Regions from separate parts of the Falsiroseomonas sp. HW251 genome, predicted to be linked through region 1. Evidence: predicted binding sites of a transcription regulator. Region 1 holds the regulator's gene; the other holds the start of a gene.

What was found. The regulator LexA, encoded in region 1, represses DNA repair genes until DNA is damaged. The targets are predictions, from matches to a motif close to TGTTCTANNTANGTTC.
Region 2: the regulator LexA is predicted to act here: its motif matches at 6,895-6,910, upstream of ACLF3M_RS26090 (ImuA family protein).

What each region holds. Positions count from the first base shown of each region.
Region 1 covers NZ_JBNXUM010000016.1:122,349-131,007, forward strand. The annotation lists gene ACLF3M_RS19780 (helix-turn-helix transcriptional regulator) at 1-455, opposite strand, end outside; gene gltX (glutamate--tRNA ligase) at 460-1,857, opposite strand; gene ACLF3M_RS19790 (ComEC/Rec2 family competence protein) at 2,081-4,258, shown strand; gene ACLF3M_RS19795 (hypothetical protein) at 4,315-4,458, shown strand; gene lexA (transcriptional repressor LexA) at 4,552-5,283, opposite strand; gene ACLF3M_RS19805 (molybdopterin molybdotransferase MoeA) at 5,419-6,624, opposite strand; gene moaC (cyclic pyranopterin monophosphate synthase MoaC) at 6,624-7,100, opposite strand; gene trpC (indole-3-glycerol phosphate synthase TrpC) at 7,167-7,988, opposite strand; gene trpD (anthranilate phosphoribosyltransferase) at 7,985-8,659, opposite strand, start outside.
Region 2 covers NZ_JBNXUM010000026.1:86,917-95,575, forward strand. The annotation lists gene ACLF3M_RS26065 (L,D-transpeptidase family protein) at 1-154, shown strand, start outside; gene ACLF3M_RS26070 (DUF882 domain-containing protein) at 154-732, shown strand; gene ACLF3M_RS26075 (hypothetical protein) at 736-1,179, opposite strand; gene ACLF3M_RS26080 (error-prone DNA polymerase) at 1,251-4,556, opposite strand; gene ACLF3M_RS26085 (Y-family DNA polymerase) at 4,556-6,037, opposite strand; gene ACLF3M_RS26090 (ImuA family protein) at 6,121-6,840, opposite strand; gene ACLF3M_RS26095 (septal ring lytic transglycosylase RlpA family protein) at 7,291-7,674, shown strand; gene ACLF3M_RS26100 (DUF1127 domain-containing protein) at 7,717-7,902, opposite strand; gene ACLF3M_RS26105 (LysR family transcriptional regulator) at 8,029-8,659, shown strand, end outside.

The sequences.
Region 1 (8,659 bases):
CGGTCGGTGTACGCCAGCCGCAGCCTGCGCTCGGCCCGCATCGCCCCGCGGATCGTGCCGAGATGGGGCGCGTCCTTCGCGCCCGGCCCGGCGATGAGGCCGTCATCGGGCTCGACGCTGTCGGGCAGCACGGCGCCGACCTTCGCCGCGGCGCTGCGGGCGGCGGCGGCCAGCGCCGCATCGCCGCGGCTCTCGACCAGGCGCAGCCCGAGCAGCACGGCGTCCGCCTCGTCCGCGCCGAGCATGAGCGGCGGCAGGAAGAGGCCTGGGCGGAGCACGTAGCCGAGCCCCGCCTCGCCCTCGATCGGTGCGCCGGCGGCCATCAGCGTCGCCACGTCGCGGTAGATCGTTCGGGGCGTGACGCCGAGTTCGCCTGCCAGCGCCGCGGCCGTCACCGGACGCCGCCTTCCGCGCAGCGCCTGGATCAGGTCCAGCAGTCGCGCCGACCTGGCCAGGGCGTCACTCCCCCGCGGCGGCGAGCATGCGGGAGACGGCCTCCGCGCGGCCGAGCACGAAGAGCACCGCGTCGATCGGCGGCGAGGAGGTGCTACCTGTCAGCGCGACGCGCAGCGGCTGGGCGACGGCGCCCATCTTCACGCCCTTCACGTCGGCGTAGTCGCGCAGCCACTGCTCGAGGTCCTTGCGCTCCCACGGCGCGTCCGTCAGGAAGACCGCGAGGTCCTTCAGCCGCTCCTTCGCCTCGGGCGTCAGGAGCGCGGCCGCCTTCGGGTCCATCTCGGGCGGGCCGTCCTGCGCGACGAAGACGGCGGCGCCGGCGAGTTCCTCGAGGGTCTTTGCCCGCTCCTTCAGGTCCGGCATCAGCGCGGCGACGCGGTCGCCGCCCTCGGTGCCGAACAGCACGCCGCGCTTCGCGAAGCGGGCCAGCACCTCCTTCGTCAGACGGGCATCGTCGGCGGCCCGGAGCCAGACGCCGTTGAAGTGCGTGAGCTTGGCATAGTCCATCCGCGCCGCGGCGCGGCCGACATCGGCAATGTCGAAGATCCTGATCGCGTCCTCGCGGCCGATGATCTCGGTGTCGCCATGGCCCCAACCCAGGCGGAGCAGGTAGTTGCAGACGGCCTCGGGCAAGTAGCCCTGCTCGCGGAACTCCAGCGCGCCGACCGCGCCGTGGCGCTTCGACAGCTTCGCGCCGTCCGCCCCATGGATCAGCGGCACATGCGCGAAGTGGGGCCGGTGCCAGCCCATGGCGTCGTACACCATGCACTGGCGGAAGGTGTTGGTGAGGTGGTCATCGCCGCGGATCACGTGCGTGATCTGCATGTCGTGGTCGTCCACGACGACCGCGTGCAGGTAGGTCGGCGTGCTGTCCGAGCGCAGGATGATCATGTCGTCGAGCTCGGTGTTGGCGACCTTCACCTCGCCCTGCACCAGGTCCTTCACCACGGTCTCGCCGCCGCGCGGGGCGATGATCCGGATGGCGGGCGCGACCGATGGCGCCTTGGACGCGTCCATCCCGATCCACTTCGAGCCGTCGTACTTGAACGGGCGCTTCGCCGCCTCGGCCTCGGCGCGCATCGCCGCCAACTCGTCCGGCGTGTCGTAGGCGAGGTAGGCCTTGCCCTTGGCGAGCAGCTCCCTCGCGACCTCGGCGTGGCGTGGCTCCCGCGTGGACTGGAAGACCGGGGTCTCGTCCGGGCCGAGGCCGAGCCAGTCCAGGCTCTCGATGATCTGCTGCACGGCCTCGGGCGTGGAGCGCGCCTTGTCCGTGTCCTCGATCCGCAGGAGGTACTGGCCGCCATGGCGGCGGGCGAAGAGGTAGTTGAACAGCGCCGTGCGGGCGCCGCCGATATGCAGGTAGCCCGTGGGCGAGGGGGCGAAGCGGGTGCGGACCGACATGGGGTTCCAGCCGAGGATCAGGGGCGCTCTTCCTAGCGCCTGATCCGCGAAGGCGGAATCGGCGAAGCTGTGAATCAGCCGCGCAAACAAGGACTGGACCGCTAGCTACGACCGTGGATCACGGTCCAGCGCGGACGGGAGCCCGGCAAACGCTCGCGCCGCGCGGCGGATGAAAACGCCTCCACGTGGTTGCGTTGCGCCCGCGGCACGACAACTGTGGCGCGTGAGCCTTTCCCTGGCGCGTGCCGAACGGCCGGGCGTCGCCGCGTCGCTACGCGGGGCGGCGGAGGCGATGCTCGCCCGGCAGCATGGCCGCTTCGCGCCCTGGCTCGCGGTGGCGCTTGGCGCTGGGGTGCTCTGCTATTTCGAGCGGGCGACGGAGCCGGGCTGGCAGGCCCTGTGGCTGGTGCCTGGGCTGATTGCGCTGGCGCTGTGGCTGGGTCGGCGGGTGCCGCTGGTGGGCTGGGCGGTCGGCATGGCTACGGCGGGGCTGCTGGGCTTCGGCGTCGCGTCTTGGCAGGCGGCGGGGCTGCCCGCCCCGCTTGACCTGCCGCGCGGCGCGGTCGGGCTCTCCGGCACGGTCACGGCGGTGGAGGCGCTGCCAGAGAGCCGGCGCGTGACGCTGGAGGGCGTGCGGCTCAACGGTGGCGATGCGCTGCCGCGCGCGATCCGGCTGCGGCTGCGCGCGAGCGATGCGGCCCGGCCGGAACCTGGCGACACGATCGCCGTCCGCGCCCTGCTGCGCGAACCGCCGCCGCCCGTCGCGCCAGGCGCCTGGGACTTCCAGCGTGCCGCCTTCTTCAGCGGGCTCGGCGGGTCGGGCACGGCGATCGCGCCGGTGGTCGTGACGCAGGGCGAGGAGCGGCCCTTCTTCGCCTGGCTGCGCACGATTCTGGAGACGCGGATCGAGGCGGCGATCCCCGGCGGCGCCGGCGCGGTGGCCGCGGCGCTGCTGACGGGATCCCAGGCCGCGATACCGCCGGCCGAGATCGCGGCGATGCGCGACAGCGGACTCGCGCATCTGCTCTCGGTCTCCGGGCTGCACATGGCGATCGTCATCGGCGTGGTCTTCGCGGTGCTGCGGCTGGCCATCGCGCTGGTGCCTTGGGTCGCGCTCCGCATCCCGGGCAAGGCGATCGCCGCGGTCGGCGGGCTGGCCGCGGGAATCGGCTACACGCTGCTGACGGGATCGCAGGTGCCGATGCAGCGCTGCCTGGTGATGGCCGGGCTGGTGACGCTGGCCCTCGTCGCGGGGCGGCGGGCGCTGACCCTGCGGTCCATTGCGCTGGCGGCGGCGGTGGTGCTGCTGGCCGCCCCCGCCGAACTGCTCGGACCCTCCTTCCAGATGAGCTTCGCGGCTGTGCTGGCGCTGATCGCGGGGCATGAGGCGCTGAAGGACCGCTTGTCGGCCCTGCGGCTTGGAGGCGGGTGGCGACGCCGGGTGGCGCTGGCGGTGATCGGGCTCGCCCTGACCTCGGCGCTGGCCGGCGCGGCGACGGCGCCTTTTGGCCTGCACCATTTCGGGCGGCTCCAGATCTATGGCGTTGCGGCCAATGCGGTCGCGGTGCCGCTGACCTCCTTCCTGGTCATGCCGGCGGGGATGGTCGCGCTCGCGCTGATGCCGTTCGGGCTGGAGGCGCCGGCGCTCTGGGCCATGGGGCAGGGGGTGGAGGCGATGCTGGCGGTGGCACGCGTCGTCGCGGCCTGGCCCGAGGCCTCGCCGGTGCTGCCGCCGATCCCGGGGCCGGCGCTCGCGGTCGCGGCCTTCGGCTTCTGCTGGCTCGCCCTGTGGCGGGGAGGGCTGCGCCTGGCAGGCGTGCCGGTCCTGGCCGGCGCGCTCGCGGCGGGCCTGGCGCAGGCGCCGCCCGACCTCCTGGTTAGCCCGGATGCGCGGCTGGTGGCGCTGCGCACCTCGGATGGCGTGTTCGTGCAGGAGCTGGCCGGCGCAAGCGCCTTCGCGAAGGAGGCGATGCTGCGCCGGATGAGCGCGGGGACATCCAGGCCCCTGCCGCTTTCGGGCGAGGTTGCGGGGGGCGCCTTGGCCTGCACCGACACGGCCTGCCGCTTCCGCCCGCGGGACGGCGCGGAGGCGGTGCTGCTGCGGACTGCGCCGGTCCCGCGTGGCCAGCGCGCGGCACCGCCGGAGCCGGAGGCGCTGCGCGCGGCTTGCGGCACGGCGGGGCTGATCATCTCGGCCGAGCCGATCCGACCGCGCTGCGGATCGGGCGAGAGCATCGACCGCTTCACGGTCTGGCGCGGCGGGGCACAGGCCGCCTGGCTCGGGCAGGCGGTGCGGGTGGTCGCCGACCGCGACTGGCGCGGCGATCGGCCCTGGGTGCCGGCGCGACCGCTGCCGGGGCAGCCGGATTCGCTGCCGGTCGCACCCCGCGACGGCGGGTAATACTCTGTCAACCTGGGTTGTGCCTATCCTTGGGCCTGCAACCAAGGAGGGGTGCCATGGCCCTGGGCTACACCATGCTGCTGACGGATGCCGGCTGGATGGCGGCCGGCGCCTTCGTCTCGCTCGGCGTGCTCGCGCTGGCGCAGCGCTGGCACAGCTGGCGCGCGGAGCGGGCAACGGGCGAGTGGGATCCGTACTGAGGGGTGTTGCCTGGCGGCAGCCGGGGCGCCCGGTCCGCGAGGGGCTCCTTGCCCAGCTCTCCCCCGCGAGCAGGGGAGGGCTGGAGAGGTAGGTCAGTACTTCCTGAGAAGCCCGACCAGGCGGCCCTGAACCCGGACCCGGTCGGGGCCGAAGATGCGGGTCTCGTAGGCGCGGTTGGCGGGCTCCAGCGCGACCGAGTTGCCGCGCTTGCGCAGGCGCTTGAGGGTGACCTCGGCCTCATCCACCAGCGCAACCACGATCGCGCCGTTCTCCGCGATGTCGCCGCGGCGGATGATGACGGTATCGCCGTCCAGGATCCCGGCCTCCATCATCGAATCGCCCGCGACTTCAAGAGCGTAGTGCTCGCCGCCGGCAAGCATCGCGGCCGGGACCTCGACGCTCGAGCCGTTGTCGCGCAGCGCCTCGATCGGTAGGCCGGCAGCGATCCGGCCATAGAGTGGCAGGTGGACGGCCGGGGCCTCGTTGGCGGGCTTCGGCACGCCGGACAAATTCGCCGCGAAGTTCCCGCGGATGACGTTCGGGGCAAAGGCCGGGGCCGCGGCGGGCGCCGGCGGGGCAGCGGCAGCCTGGGCCATGCGGGGCGCGACGTTATCGGGCAGCCGGATGACCTCCAGCGCGCGGGCCCGGTGAGCGCGGCGCTTGAGGAAGCCGCGCTCCTCCAGAGCCGTGATCAGCCGGTGAATGCCGGACTTGGACTTGAGGCGCAGGGCCTCCTTCATCTCCTCGAAGGAGGGAGAGAAACCGGTATCTCGGAGATGCCGGTCGATGAACATCAGCAGCTCGTGCTGCTTCCGCGTGAGCATGAAGCCTCCCGTCCTCGCACCCCGGCTCGCCCCGGCCACCGGCCTCGGCGAACAAACGGGGAATCAGCGTGGATGTTCTAGGTAGGTTCTCCGCGTCGCGTCAAATCTTTTCCACAGGAGTTTTTCCGCAGCCGGTCAGATTCCGAGCTGGCCGAGGGAAATCGCCTCGACCTCGGCGCCTTCCGGGGCGGCGGGCGCATGAGGCGGGCGCAGGATCAGCGCCTCGGCCCGCGCCAGGGTCTTCAACATGGAACTGTCCTGGACGGGGAAGGGCGTCGCGACGGGACGGCCGTCGCGGTCGGTGCCGAGCGAGGCCCGCAGATGGTCGAAACGCCTGTCGTTCTCGGGCAGTGGCGCGCCGGCGCGGACCAGCAGCGTCGCCGGCGGGGCGGCGGGCAGGCCCGACAGCATCGCGACGGACGGCAAGAGGAACTGCACCGCGCAGACCAGCGCCGAGACCGGGTTCCCCGGCAGCCCCAGAACCGGCGTGCGGCCGAGCCGCCCCCAGATCAGCGGCTTGCCCGGCCGCATCGCGATCTTCCAGAAATCGAGCGCGAAGCCTTCCGGCCCGAGCGCCTTCTGCACGAGGTCGTGCTCGCCGACGCTCGCGCCGCCCGTGGTGACCAGCATGTCGCAGGACCGGGCGGAGGCGGCGGCGGCCGCGATGGCGTCGCGGTCGTCCGGGGCGATCGGCAGCACGATGGGGTCGCCGCCGGCGGCCCGGATCACGGCCGCCAGCGCATGGGCGTTGGAGCTGACGATGCCGCCGGGGGGGATCGGCTCGCCGGGCAGTGCGATCTCGTCGCCGGTGGCCAGGATGCCGATGCGCGGCTTGCGGTGGACCGTGACCCAGGGATGGTTCGCCGCCGCGGCCAAGCCGACGTCGCGGGCCGTCAGGCGCCGCCCGGCCGGCAGCAATTCCTCGCCCTCGGCGAAGTCGAGCCCGCGCCGGCGGATCCAGCGGTTCGGCTTCACCGCTTCCTTCACCAGGACGGTGCCGGCGGTCTCCTCGGCATCCTCCTGCAGCAGGATGCCGTCGGCGCCGGCGGGGACGAAGCCGCCGGTGAAGATGCGTACGGCCTGGCCGGGGCCAACCTCTCCCGCGAAGGGGTGGCCGGCCGGCGCGGCGCCGATGAGCTTGAGCCTCGCGCCCTCGGTCGCCTCCGCGGCGCGCATGGCGTAGCCGTCCATCGCCGAGACATCGGCCGGCGGCTGTGTCAGCCGGGCGGGCACCGGCCTGGCCAGCACCCGGTTCCAGGCCTCGGGCAGCGGGACGGTCTCGGCGGTGGTGGGGGTCAGGGCCTCCAGGATGCGGCCGCGGGCCTCTTCCAGCGAGATCATCACGCCGCCTCGTAAACGCCCGATTTTCCGCCGGATTTGTGCACCAGCCGGACGTCCTCGATGCGCATGGCGCGGTCGGCGGCCTTGCACATGTCGTAGACCGTGAGCGCGGCGACGGTGACGGCGGTCAGCGCCTCCATCTCGACGCCGGTCTGGCCGGTGACCTTGACAGTCGCCTCGATCTCGACCGCGTCCGGGGCGGCCGGCGTCAGGTCCACGCTGACCTTGGCCAGCATCAGCGGATGGCAGAGCGGGATGAGGTCCGAGGTCCGCTTCGCCGCCATGATCCCGGCGAGGCGCGCGACGCCGAGCACGTCGCCCTTGCCGACCTGGCCGGAGGTGATGAGGGCGAGCGTATCCGGCGCCATGACGATGCGGCCGCGGGCTATGGCGGTGCGGGCCGTCTCGGCCTTGGCGGAGACATCCACCATGGCGGCCCGGCCGGCTTCGTCGAAATGGGTGAGCTTGGTGGTCATGCCCCGCAGCTTAGGCCCTCCCCCGCTTGCGGGGGAGGGAAGGTTTGGGACAGGGAAGGTCCGCGCTCAGTTCGGGATGGCGTGGATCAGCTCGCCCGCGGCCGCGGTCACGTCGGGCTGGCGCAGCAGGTGCTCGCCGATCAGCAGGCAGCGCGCGCCGGCCTTGCACATGCGGCGCACATCCCCGGGGGTGCGGATGCCGCTCTCGGCCACCGGGATGCGGTCGGCGGGGATCAGCGGGACCAGTTCCTCCGACGTCGAAAGGTCGGTCGCCAGGGTCTTGAGGTTGCGGTTGTTCACGCCGATCAGCCGCGTCTCCAGCCCCAGCGCGCGATCCAGCTCCCGCCGGTCATGCACCTCGGCCAGCACCGCCATGTCGAGCGAGCGGGCGATGTCCTCCAGCTCCTCGGCCTGGGCGTCGGACAGCGCGGCCATGATCAGCAGGATGCAATCGGCGCCCATCGCCCGCGCCTCGAAGACCTGCCAGGGATGGACCATGAAGTCCTTGCGCAGCACCGGCAGCGCGCAGGCCGCGCGCGCGGCGACGAGGTCGTCGATCGAGCCGCCGAAATAGGGTCCGTCGGTCAGCACCGACAGGCAGGCCGCGCCGGCTTCCTCATAGGCCTTCGCGATCTCGACGGGTTTGAAGGGGTCGCGGATCAGCCCGCCGGAGGGGCTGGCGCGCTTGATCTCGGCAATCAGCCCGACCCGGCCATCGGCGACCGCGGCACAGAGCGCGCCGGTGAAGTCGCGGGTCGCCGGGGCGTAGCGCGCCTTGCGCTCGATCTCGCCGATCGAGGTGTTCGCGGAACGCTCCCGCACCTCCTCGTACTTGTCGGCGAGGATGCGGGAGAGGGTGTCGGAGACCAGGGTGGCGGGGGCGTTCATGCGGCGGCTCCGGGAAGCGGAGGCTCGGGAGGGGGTGGCGTGGCGGCGGCGCGCAGCTTGCGCAGCACGTCCAACGCGGCGCCCCCATCCAGGCTCCGCGCGGCCAGCGCAACCCCGTCCCGCAGCGTGGCAGCCTTGCCCGCGACGACGAGCGCCGCGGCGGCATTCAGCAGCACGCAGTCGCGATAGGCGCCGGGCGCGCCGTCCAGCAGGGCCTGCAGCGCGGCCGCGTTCTCCGCGGGGTCGCCGCCCTTCAGCGCCTCGGCCGGGGCGCGGGCAAGGCCGGCTTCCTCCGGCGTGACCTCGAAGGACCGCAGCGCGCCGTTCTTCAGTTCGACCACCTGGGAGGGGCCGGCGAGCGTCAGTTCATCGAGGCCCTGGCCATGCACCAGCCAGGCGCGCTCGGTTCCGAGGCGGGCCAGTGTCTCGGCCATCGGGCGCAGCCACTCCGCGCTGAAGGCGCCGGTCATCTGGCGCTTCACCCGGGCGGGATTCGCGAGCGGGCCCAGCAGATTGAAGATCGTCCTGGTGCCGAGTTCCATCCGCGGGCCGGCCGCATGGCGAAGCGCCGAGTGATGCCGCGGCGCCATCAGGAAGCACATGCCGGCTTCCTCCAGGATCGCCGGCAGCCGGTCGAGCGGCGTCTCCATCACGGGGATTCCGAGGGCGGA
Region 2 (8,659 bases), on a different contig from region 1:
CAGCCTGCCCGTGCTGCTGCGCTATCGCACCGTGACGGTGGATGGCGCGCATGTGCGCGTGCGTCCCGACATTTACGACCTGGATGCGGCGTATGCGCGCGCGATGGCCGCGCCGGCGCGTCCGCAGATGGCGTCGCTTTCGGGCGCGCGGTGATGGCACGACTTTTCGGGCACGAGGCCACCTGCGCCTGTTGCGGGGCGGAGCAGGTCATGCCGCGCCGCGGCTTCCTGGCGGCGGCCGCGGGCGCTGCGGCGTCGCTCATCGCCGCGCCCACCCTTGCGCAGGGCGCGACGCGAAGCCTGACCGTGCGGCGGCAGATCACCAACGAGACCTTCTCGGGCGTCTATTGGCGCGACGGCCGCTACGACCGCGAGGCCCTTCGCGAGCTCGACGTGGTCTTCCGCGATCTTTCGGCCGCCGAGGTGACGCCGATGGATCCGCGCCTGTTCGACGTGCTCTTCGCCGTGGCGGATGCCGTGGACAGCGACGAAGGCTTCGACGTGATCAGCGGGTATCGCACGCCGGAGACGAACGCGGCGCGATCGCGGCAGAGCGGGCGGGTCTCCACGGTGTCGCTGCACATGTCGGGGATGGCGGCGGATTGCCGGATTCCGGGTCGCAGCAGCCTGGAGGTCGCGCGGCGTGCGGCCGACCTGCAGCTCGGCGGTGTGGGCCTGTATCGCCGCGACGGCTTCATGCATCTGGATTGCGGGCCGGTCCGTCGCTGGTGAGCGTCAGCCCCACGGGTCGTTGAAGCGCAGGCCGGCCGCGCGGAATGCGCAGCCGACGGCGATCGCCGCCGCCATCGCCGAATAGGTCTGCGCGTTCGGCAGGCGCTTCAGCAGGCAGGCCAGAGCTTCCCGTCGTCGGCCACGCTGCGCGAGGGCGACGGCCAGCAGGATTGGTGCTTCCTCCCCGACCAGGCGGGGACAGAGTTCGCAGCCGATCGTGAGGGCTGCGCTTTGCGCCAGGGCGCGGAGCATCGCATCGAGGGGTCCGGCCGCGGCCTCGGCGCGTTCCGTTGCCAGCAGTCGGCGAAGGGCAGGGGCCGTGGGCTCGCCGCGCCGGCAGGCGGCGGCCCAGGCGCGAGCGGCATCCACCAGCAGGCGTTCGGCCGGGGGCAGGTCCTCCGGCGTCGCATCGGTGTACGGCCATGCGGGCAGTCCGCGTGTCGCCATCGTTCCGGGGTCTCCCTGTGCGCCCGGCCAGTCTGGCTGAATTGAGAATGATTCTCAACTGCAGGACGGCATCACCGGAAGTCACGGGATGGTGGCATGGCCGCGGCGCCCCGCTTTGCCGCGCGGATCGAAGGATCGCGGGGATCGTGCAGATTCGGGCTGCGGACCTCGTCGGCATTGGCCAGCACGCGGTCCCATCTCGCCTCCTCCAGCGTGTGCAGCCCGTCGAGCAGGCGGGACCAGTCGTGCAGGCGGCGGACGACGAGGTGGATGATCGGGACTTCCCTGGTTTCGGTGCGCTCGACGCGGCCCTCGGCCAGCACCAGCCGGGCGCCGACCACCGCGGCGCGGTCGCGTGCGACGATGTCGGGGTAGAGCACCAGATTGGCGGTGCCGAACTCGTCCTCAATGGTGAAGAACACCACGCCCTTGGCGCTGCCCGGCCGCTGCCGCACCAGGACGAGGCCGGGGACCTTGATCCATCGCCCCTGCCGCGCGGCGTTCAGCGCGCGCGTGTCCACGCCGCCGAGCTCGGCCAGCCTTGGTCGCAGCAGCGCGACGGGATGCCGGCGCAGCGACAGGCCCGTCGCGGCATAGTCCAGCACGGTCTGCTCGCCGGCGGTCTCGGCGGGCAGGCTGGGCTTGAGGTCGTCGCGCGCTTCCGACAGCGGCAGCGGCGCCTCGATTCCTGCGGCTTCCCAGAGCGCGTGGCGACGACCATCGGTCAGGGCGCGCAGCGCATCGGCCCGCGCCAGCGCATCCACCGCGCCGCGGTCGAGCCTGGCGCGGCGGGCGAGGTCGGCGACGTCGCGGAAGGGCGCGACGGCGCGCGCTTCCATGATGGCCTCGCCGTCCTCCTTCTTCAGCCCGGCGATCAGACGGAGGCCGAGGCGGAGGGCGACTGCCCCCTCCCCATCCCTCCCCCGCAACTGCGGGGGAGGGAGCAGAAGCTCAGGCGCGGCGCTTTTTCCCTCCCCCGCAGTCGCGGGGGAGGGCAGGGAGGGAGCCACTTCTCTACGACCCTCCAGCGTGCAGTCCCAGTCCGACCACACGACGTCGATCGGCCGCACCTCCACACCATGGTCCCTTGCGTCGCGCACGATCTGCGCCGGGGCGTAGAAGCCCATGGGCTGGCTGTTCAGCAGCGCCGCGGCGAAGGCCGCGGGGTGATGGCACTTGATCCAGGCCGAGACATAGACGAGCGAGGCGAAGCTCGCGGCATGGCTTTCCGGGAAGCCATAGGTGCCAAAGCCCTCGAGCTGACGGAAGCAGCGCTCCGCGAAGTCCGCGTCATAGCCATTCTGCGCCATGCCGGAGAGGAACTCCTCTCGGAACTTCCAGATCTCCCCGGTATTGCGGAAGGTCGCCATGGCGCGGCGGAGTTCGTCGGCGCGGCCGGGCGAGAAGCCGGCGCCGACGATCGCGATCTTCATCGCCTGTTCCTGGAACAGCGGCACGCCGAGCGTCTTGCCCAGCACCTCCTCCAGGCCAGGCGGGATGTCCCGCGGCTCCTCGTTGTTCCGGCGACGCAGATAGGGATGCACCATGTCGCCCTGGATCGGGCCGGGGCGGACGATCGCGACCTCGATGACGAGGTCATAGAACTTCTCCGGCCGCAGCCGAGGCAGCATGTTCATCTGCGCGCGGCTCTCGACCTGGAAAACGCCGAGCGAGTCCGCCTTGCGCAGCATGGCATAGGTCTCGTCGTCGTCCTGCGGGACGGAAGCCAGCGTGTAGCGCTCCCCGCCCGTCCCCTCGATCAGCTCGAAGGCGCGGCGGATGCAGGTCAGCATGCCGAGGCCCAGCACATCCACCTTCAGGATCTTCAGCGCCTCGATGTCGTCCTTGTCCCACTCGATCGTGGTGCGGTTCTCCATTGCGGCCTTGACCACCACCGTGTGCTCCACCAGCGGGCCGCGGGTGATGACGAAGCCGCCGACATGGGTGGCGAGGTGGCGCGGGAAGTCCTGGATCTCCTCGGCGATCTCCATGGCGTGACGGATGCGCGGATCGGCGTCGGGGCGCAGGCCGTTGTCGGCGGCGAGATCGGCCAGCGACTTGTCGCCGGAACCCCAGACGGATTTCGCGATGCGCGCGGTGACATCCTCTGTCAGGCCCATGGCCTTGCCGACCTCGCGGATCGCGCTGCGCTCGCGGTAGCGGATCAGCGTCGCGGCGATGGCGGCGCGGTCGCGGCCATAGCGGTCGTAGATATGCTGGATGACCTCTTCGCGCCGCTCATGCTCGAAATCGACGTCGATGTCGGGCGGCTCGTCGCGGGCGGCGGAGATGAAGCGCTCGAACAGCATATCGTGCTTGTCCGGCGCGACGGCGGTGATGCCAAGCGCGAAGCAGACCGCCGAATTCGCCGCCGAGCCGCGGCCCTGGCAAAGGATTTCCTTCGACTGCGCGAAGCGCACGATCTCGTGGACCGTCAGGAAATAGGCGGCGTAGTTGAGCTGCGCGATCAACGCGAGCTCATGCTCGATCTGCTTCGCCACGGCGTCCGGCACGCCATCGGGCCAGCGTTCGCGGCAAGCGGCCTCGACGCGCGCTTCCAGCGTTTCCTGCGGCGTGCGGCCGGGATCGAGAATCTCGTCGGGGTATTCGTAGGAGAGTTGCCGCAGCGAGAACTTGCAGGTGTCGAGCACCCGCTGCACCGCCTCGATCGCCTCGCGATGGCGGGGCAGGCGGCGCGCCACTTCCTGCGGCGGCAGGAGGTAGGCCTCGGCATTGGCCTCGGCGTGGTAGCCCAGCCGCTCGACCGTCGTGCCGAGCCGGATCGCGGTCAGCACATCGGCAACGCGCCGGCGCGACGCGACGTGGTAGCGCACGCCGCCCGCGGCGATCAGGGGCAGGCCGCTCGAGGCCAGCAGGTCCAGCCGCGCCTGGTCATCGCCGCGACAACGGTGATCCACGGCGCAGAAGAGCGGCAGGGCAAGGCGGCGCCGCAGCGCCTGCGCGTCTCCGCGCATCCGGCGCAGGACACCCACATCGGGCCGCGCCGGTGGGATGGCAGCCATCACGCTGCCCTCGGCGCCGGCGATCAGCATGTCGCGGGTGAGGTGGATCTCGCCTTTCTCGCCCTGCATGCGCGCCTCGGAGAGCATGCGGCAGAGGCGGCCCCAGGCTGGGCGGTCGGCGGGCCAGGCCAGGTATTCCGCGCCGTCCTGCAGGCAGAGCCGGATCCCTGCGACGAAGCGCATGCCGGCCTGCTCCGCCGCGACCAGGCCGCGCACTAGGCCGGCAACGGAATTGCGGTCGGCGATGCCGATCGCCTCCATCCCCAGCGCATGCGCGGCCGCGACGTATTCGCGGGGATGCGACGCACCTTCGAGGAAGGTGAAGTTCGACATGGCGGCGAGTTCGATGGGCATCACAGCCGCCCGTGGATGAACCAGCGCGCCGCCGCCCCGAAGCCGGACCGGCAGACCCAGAGCCGCGCGCCGGACGCCAGTTCCACCCGGTAGTAGTCGCGGCCCGGCCGGTCCGGCCGCTCGCGCCACCATTCCGGCTCCAGCCGTTCCGGCCCTTCCGCCGCCAGCACACGATGGGCAGTCCTGCCGAGGCGCAGCAGGGAAGGGGGCGCGTCCGGCACCATCGCGACGGCGCCGATCTCGATGGGGCGGCGCAGCAGGCGCAGGGGGCGTGGGGCGCGCGGCCAGCCCTGCGGCACCACGATGCTCGCCGTGGCGGCGACGCGCATCGCCTCGCGTTCCGGCCAGTGGCTCTCGGCGGGGGCCAGGCGCCAGACCTGCACGCGCTGCGCCAGGCGGTCGAAGAGGCGGGCGAGTTCATCGGCCTGCAACGCGCCGGACCCGCCGAGGCAGGCGCCCTGGGTGCCGGTCATGGGCTCCGTCACCTCAGCGCCGAGGGTGATGCGGTCGAAGCCGAAGCCGGGTTCGAGCTTCTCCAGCTTTTCCGCGAAAAGCCGGGCGAGATGGGTGGGATCGCGGCCGGCAAGGCCCATGCTGATCGCGACTTCCTGCACCGCGCCGTCCACGCGATGCGCGCGCAGCACCACGCGCCGCGCGCCGCGGCCGGCGGCTTCCAGCTTGCGGCAGAGGACCCGCAACAGGCCGTCCACGACGAGGTCGATGGCCTCTCGCGTGATCAGCGGCTCCAGGAACTCTCGCGTAGCGTCGAATTCGGGCGGCGGGCGGATCGGCGAGACCGGCGCGGCGATCTCGCCTGCTGCCTCGTCCAGCGCGCGCAGCAGCGCCGCGCCGAAGCGCCGGGCCAGCGGAGCACGTGGCTGGCGCCGGACCTCCGCGATGCTGCGCAACCCCATCCGCGCCAGGGTCGCCACGATGTCCGGATCCACCGGCAGCACCGACAGGCCGAGCGGCGCGACCGCCTCGGCCTCCTGGCCCGGCAGCACCACCAGCCCCGAGGCGCCGGCGTGTGCCAGGGCCAGCGCCGTGCCCGGCGCGCCTGCCGTCACGCCGCAGGCCGTCACGCCAAGCCGCGCCATGCCCTTCTCCGCCCGGCGCAGCAGCGCGGCCTCGCCGCCGAAGAGATGGGCGGCGCCGGTGATGTCCAGCACCAGTGCTTCGGTCCCTGCGATGGCGACGAGGGGTGAGAAGCGCATGGCCCAGAGGGCGAGCCGCTCCAGGAAGGCGGCATCCGCGGCGGGATCGGCCTCGATCGCTTCGGCATCAGGGGCTATGGCCTGGGCATCGGACAGGGCCTGGCCGGGGCGGATGCCGGCGATCCCGGCGACGGCGACAACCTCGCGCCGTGGGCCGATGGAGTGCCAGACCAGGACCGGGCCCCGGCGTCGCAGTCGCTCCACCGCCAGGCAGGGCAGGGCGAGGGCCAGATGCCGGCGATCGCTGGCGGCGGGCGTGACGCCCACTGCCTGTCTGAAGGAAAAAGGGTCCGATGGCGGGCCCAGTCCCGGCAGCGGCAGGTGGGGCGGGCGGGCGGCGCGGCGCCGGCTCATGCACGGCGCCGGTTGCGCGTGGGGGCGGCCAAGGTGCCGCCCTCGGTCTCCAGCCGGTCGGTCGTGGTGCGCCAAGCCACCGTCCAGCTCCGCGGCGTGCTGCCTCGGCCACGCAGCAGATCGAGCTGCCAGCGTGGATCCCCGAGGCTGTGCGCGGAGCCGCCGCTGCCGGCCAGCGCATCAACCCGCCAACGCGTCAGTGCGGCTGAGGGGCCGGCTTCCTCGGTATCCGGACGCAGCAGCAGGCCGAGTGCCCCGCCGGCCTCCGCGGCAAGCTGCAGGCGCCGGGCTGCGGTCAGGTCGATATCGGACAAGGCCAGCAGTGCCCCGCCAACGGCGGCGCAGCGCAGCGCCTCCTCCATCGCCCAGAGGCCATCGGCCGGCCGCGGTGCCCGGACGAGGACGAGTTCGGCCGGCGACAGGCCATAGCGTACCAGGCCCGACGGCCAGGCATCGGGATCGGGCCCGATCCACAGGACCGGCCCGCCGGTCCGCCCGAGGATGACTGCCGCGAAGCCCGCGGCTGCCCCAGGCTCCGCTGCCAGAACTTCGTGCAGTCCGGCGCGGGCCAACCCGCCCTGAGGCAGATGCGCATCGATGTCTTCGGACAAATGCACGACCCCGGCTTGGCTTCGGGCGAGCGCAGCCGCGGCCCCTGCACGCTCGAGCCGGCCGACCCGAGCCCGCAGCGCGGCGAGCAGGGCCGGACGGTCCATTGGCAAGGGCTCGGGTGGCTGTGGATAGGGGGCGTTGTCGGAGGACATGGGAATTGTTCACTATATGTTCCCATCATGCATCGTCGCCGGTCAAGCTGTTTGCGGGCGAAGCCTCGTGGGAGGCACAGAATATTATATATAATCAACATATTAGTGAATAATTCTGAGATCTGACAAGAGCTTTCTTCCGAGCTCTCGCCTATCGCCAAGCGTTTCTGCGGCTCCCCCTTTCTCAACGCTGCATAGCGCCTCCTGCCACCGCAACCCTCAGCGACTCGTCCCTGATGACACGGCCTCGCCTCCCCTGCGCGTGAGGCGGGCGCTTACGAAGCCGTGAGGAGATCGCAACCGTCATCGTCCTGTCGCGTCTCGCTCGCCATGCCCGGAGGGGGAGGCACCACGGCATTTGGAGACAGGGCAGTGAAATTGAATCTACTGATTGCGACCGCGATGATGCTCAGCCTGGCCGGCCCATTGGCAGCCGAACCCCAGCACCGGCAGGTCCAGCGGGGCACGGCGTCCTACTACCATCCGCAGAACTTCACGAACCGCCCCATGGCCAATGGAGATCGCTTCGACCCGAATTCGAACGCTGCCGCGCATCGAACCCTGCCGCTCGGTACCGTCGCGGACGTGACCAACCTCAGCAACGGCGAAACGCGCCGCGTGGTGATCGAGGACCGCGGGCCTTATGTCGGTGGGCGTGTGATCGACCTCTCGCCCCGCATCGCCGACGAACTCGGCATGCGCCACGCTGGCCTGGCTCCTGTGGAGGTGAGGCCGGTGGGCCAGTTGCCCAATCGCGGGCGCGACGGCCAGAGCGGCCTCGACTGACCCCGATCGGGGCCGCGGGTCACCGCGGCCCCACCACCGATGTCAGCGCCACATCCAGGGAGCATGCGGCGACAGCGTTTCGATGTCCCAGGGCGCGCGGTTTGCCTCTTGATGGGCATCGGCGCGCGAGATGCCGATGTCCTTGAGCATGCGCTCATCCATCCCCGCAATGTGGCGGCGGGTCTCGATCGTGCGCATCATCAGGGCGAGCCAGGCAAGCCAGCCCACCGGTTGCCTCCGCGCCTGGCAGGCAACGGGACGGCTGATCACGGAGCCGGACATCTCTGCGGTCCTTTCCCTCTGCTTCGAACCGCAGGCAGCCTCACCCGATCGCAATCATCAATCCAACGAATTATGTTGACGATTGGCATCATGCGGATTGATGTTGGGCGCATGTTCGGTCTGCCACCGGGGTTGGATCCCGACCTGTTGCGCACCTTCGTGCTGATCATCGAAGGCGGCTCATTCACCCGCGCCGCAGAGCGCGTAGGGCGGACGCAGTCCGCCGTCTCCATGCAGATCAAGCGGCTCGAGGATCTGCTCGGTCAACCGCTGCTGGTGCGCACGCCGCGTGGCGTGCAGCCGACGCCGCAGGGGATGTGGCTGCTGGAGCGGGCACGCGCGCTGCTGACCCTGAACGACGAGATCGTCGGCAATTTCCGCTCTCCGCCGATGGTGGGGACGGTCAGGCTCGGCACGCCGGACGACTATGCCCTGAACTGGCTGCCGAAGATCCTGGCGCGCTTCGCGGAAGCGCATCCGGCTGTTGAGCTGGACGTCACCTGCATGAACTCCGACGTGCTGGCGCAGCAGATCCAGGATGGGCGCCTGGACCTCAGCTTGATCAGTGAAGGTCAGGAGCCCCAGGGCTGGCCGACGCAGCGGATCTGGCGCGGACCGCTGCGCTGGGTCGGCAGCCCGGCGCATGCGTTGCACAAGCGCGATCCCCTGCCGCTCGCGCTGGCTCGACCCGACAATTCCTGCA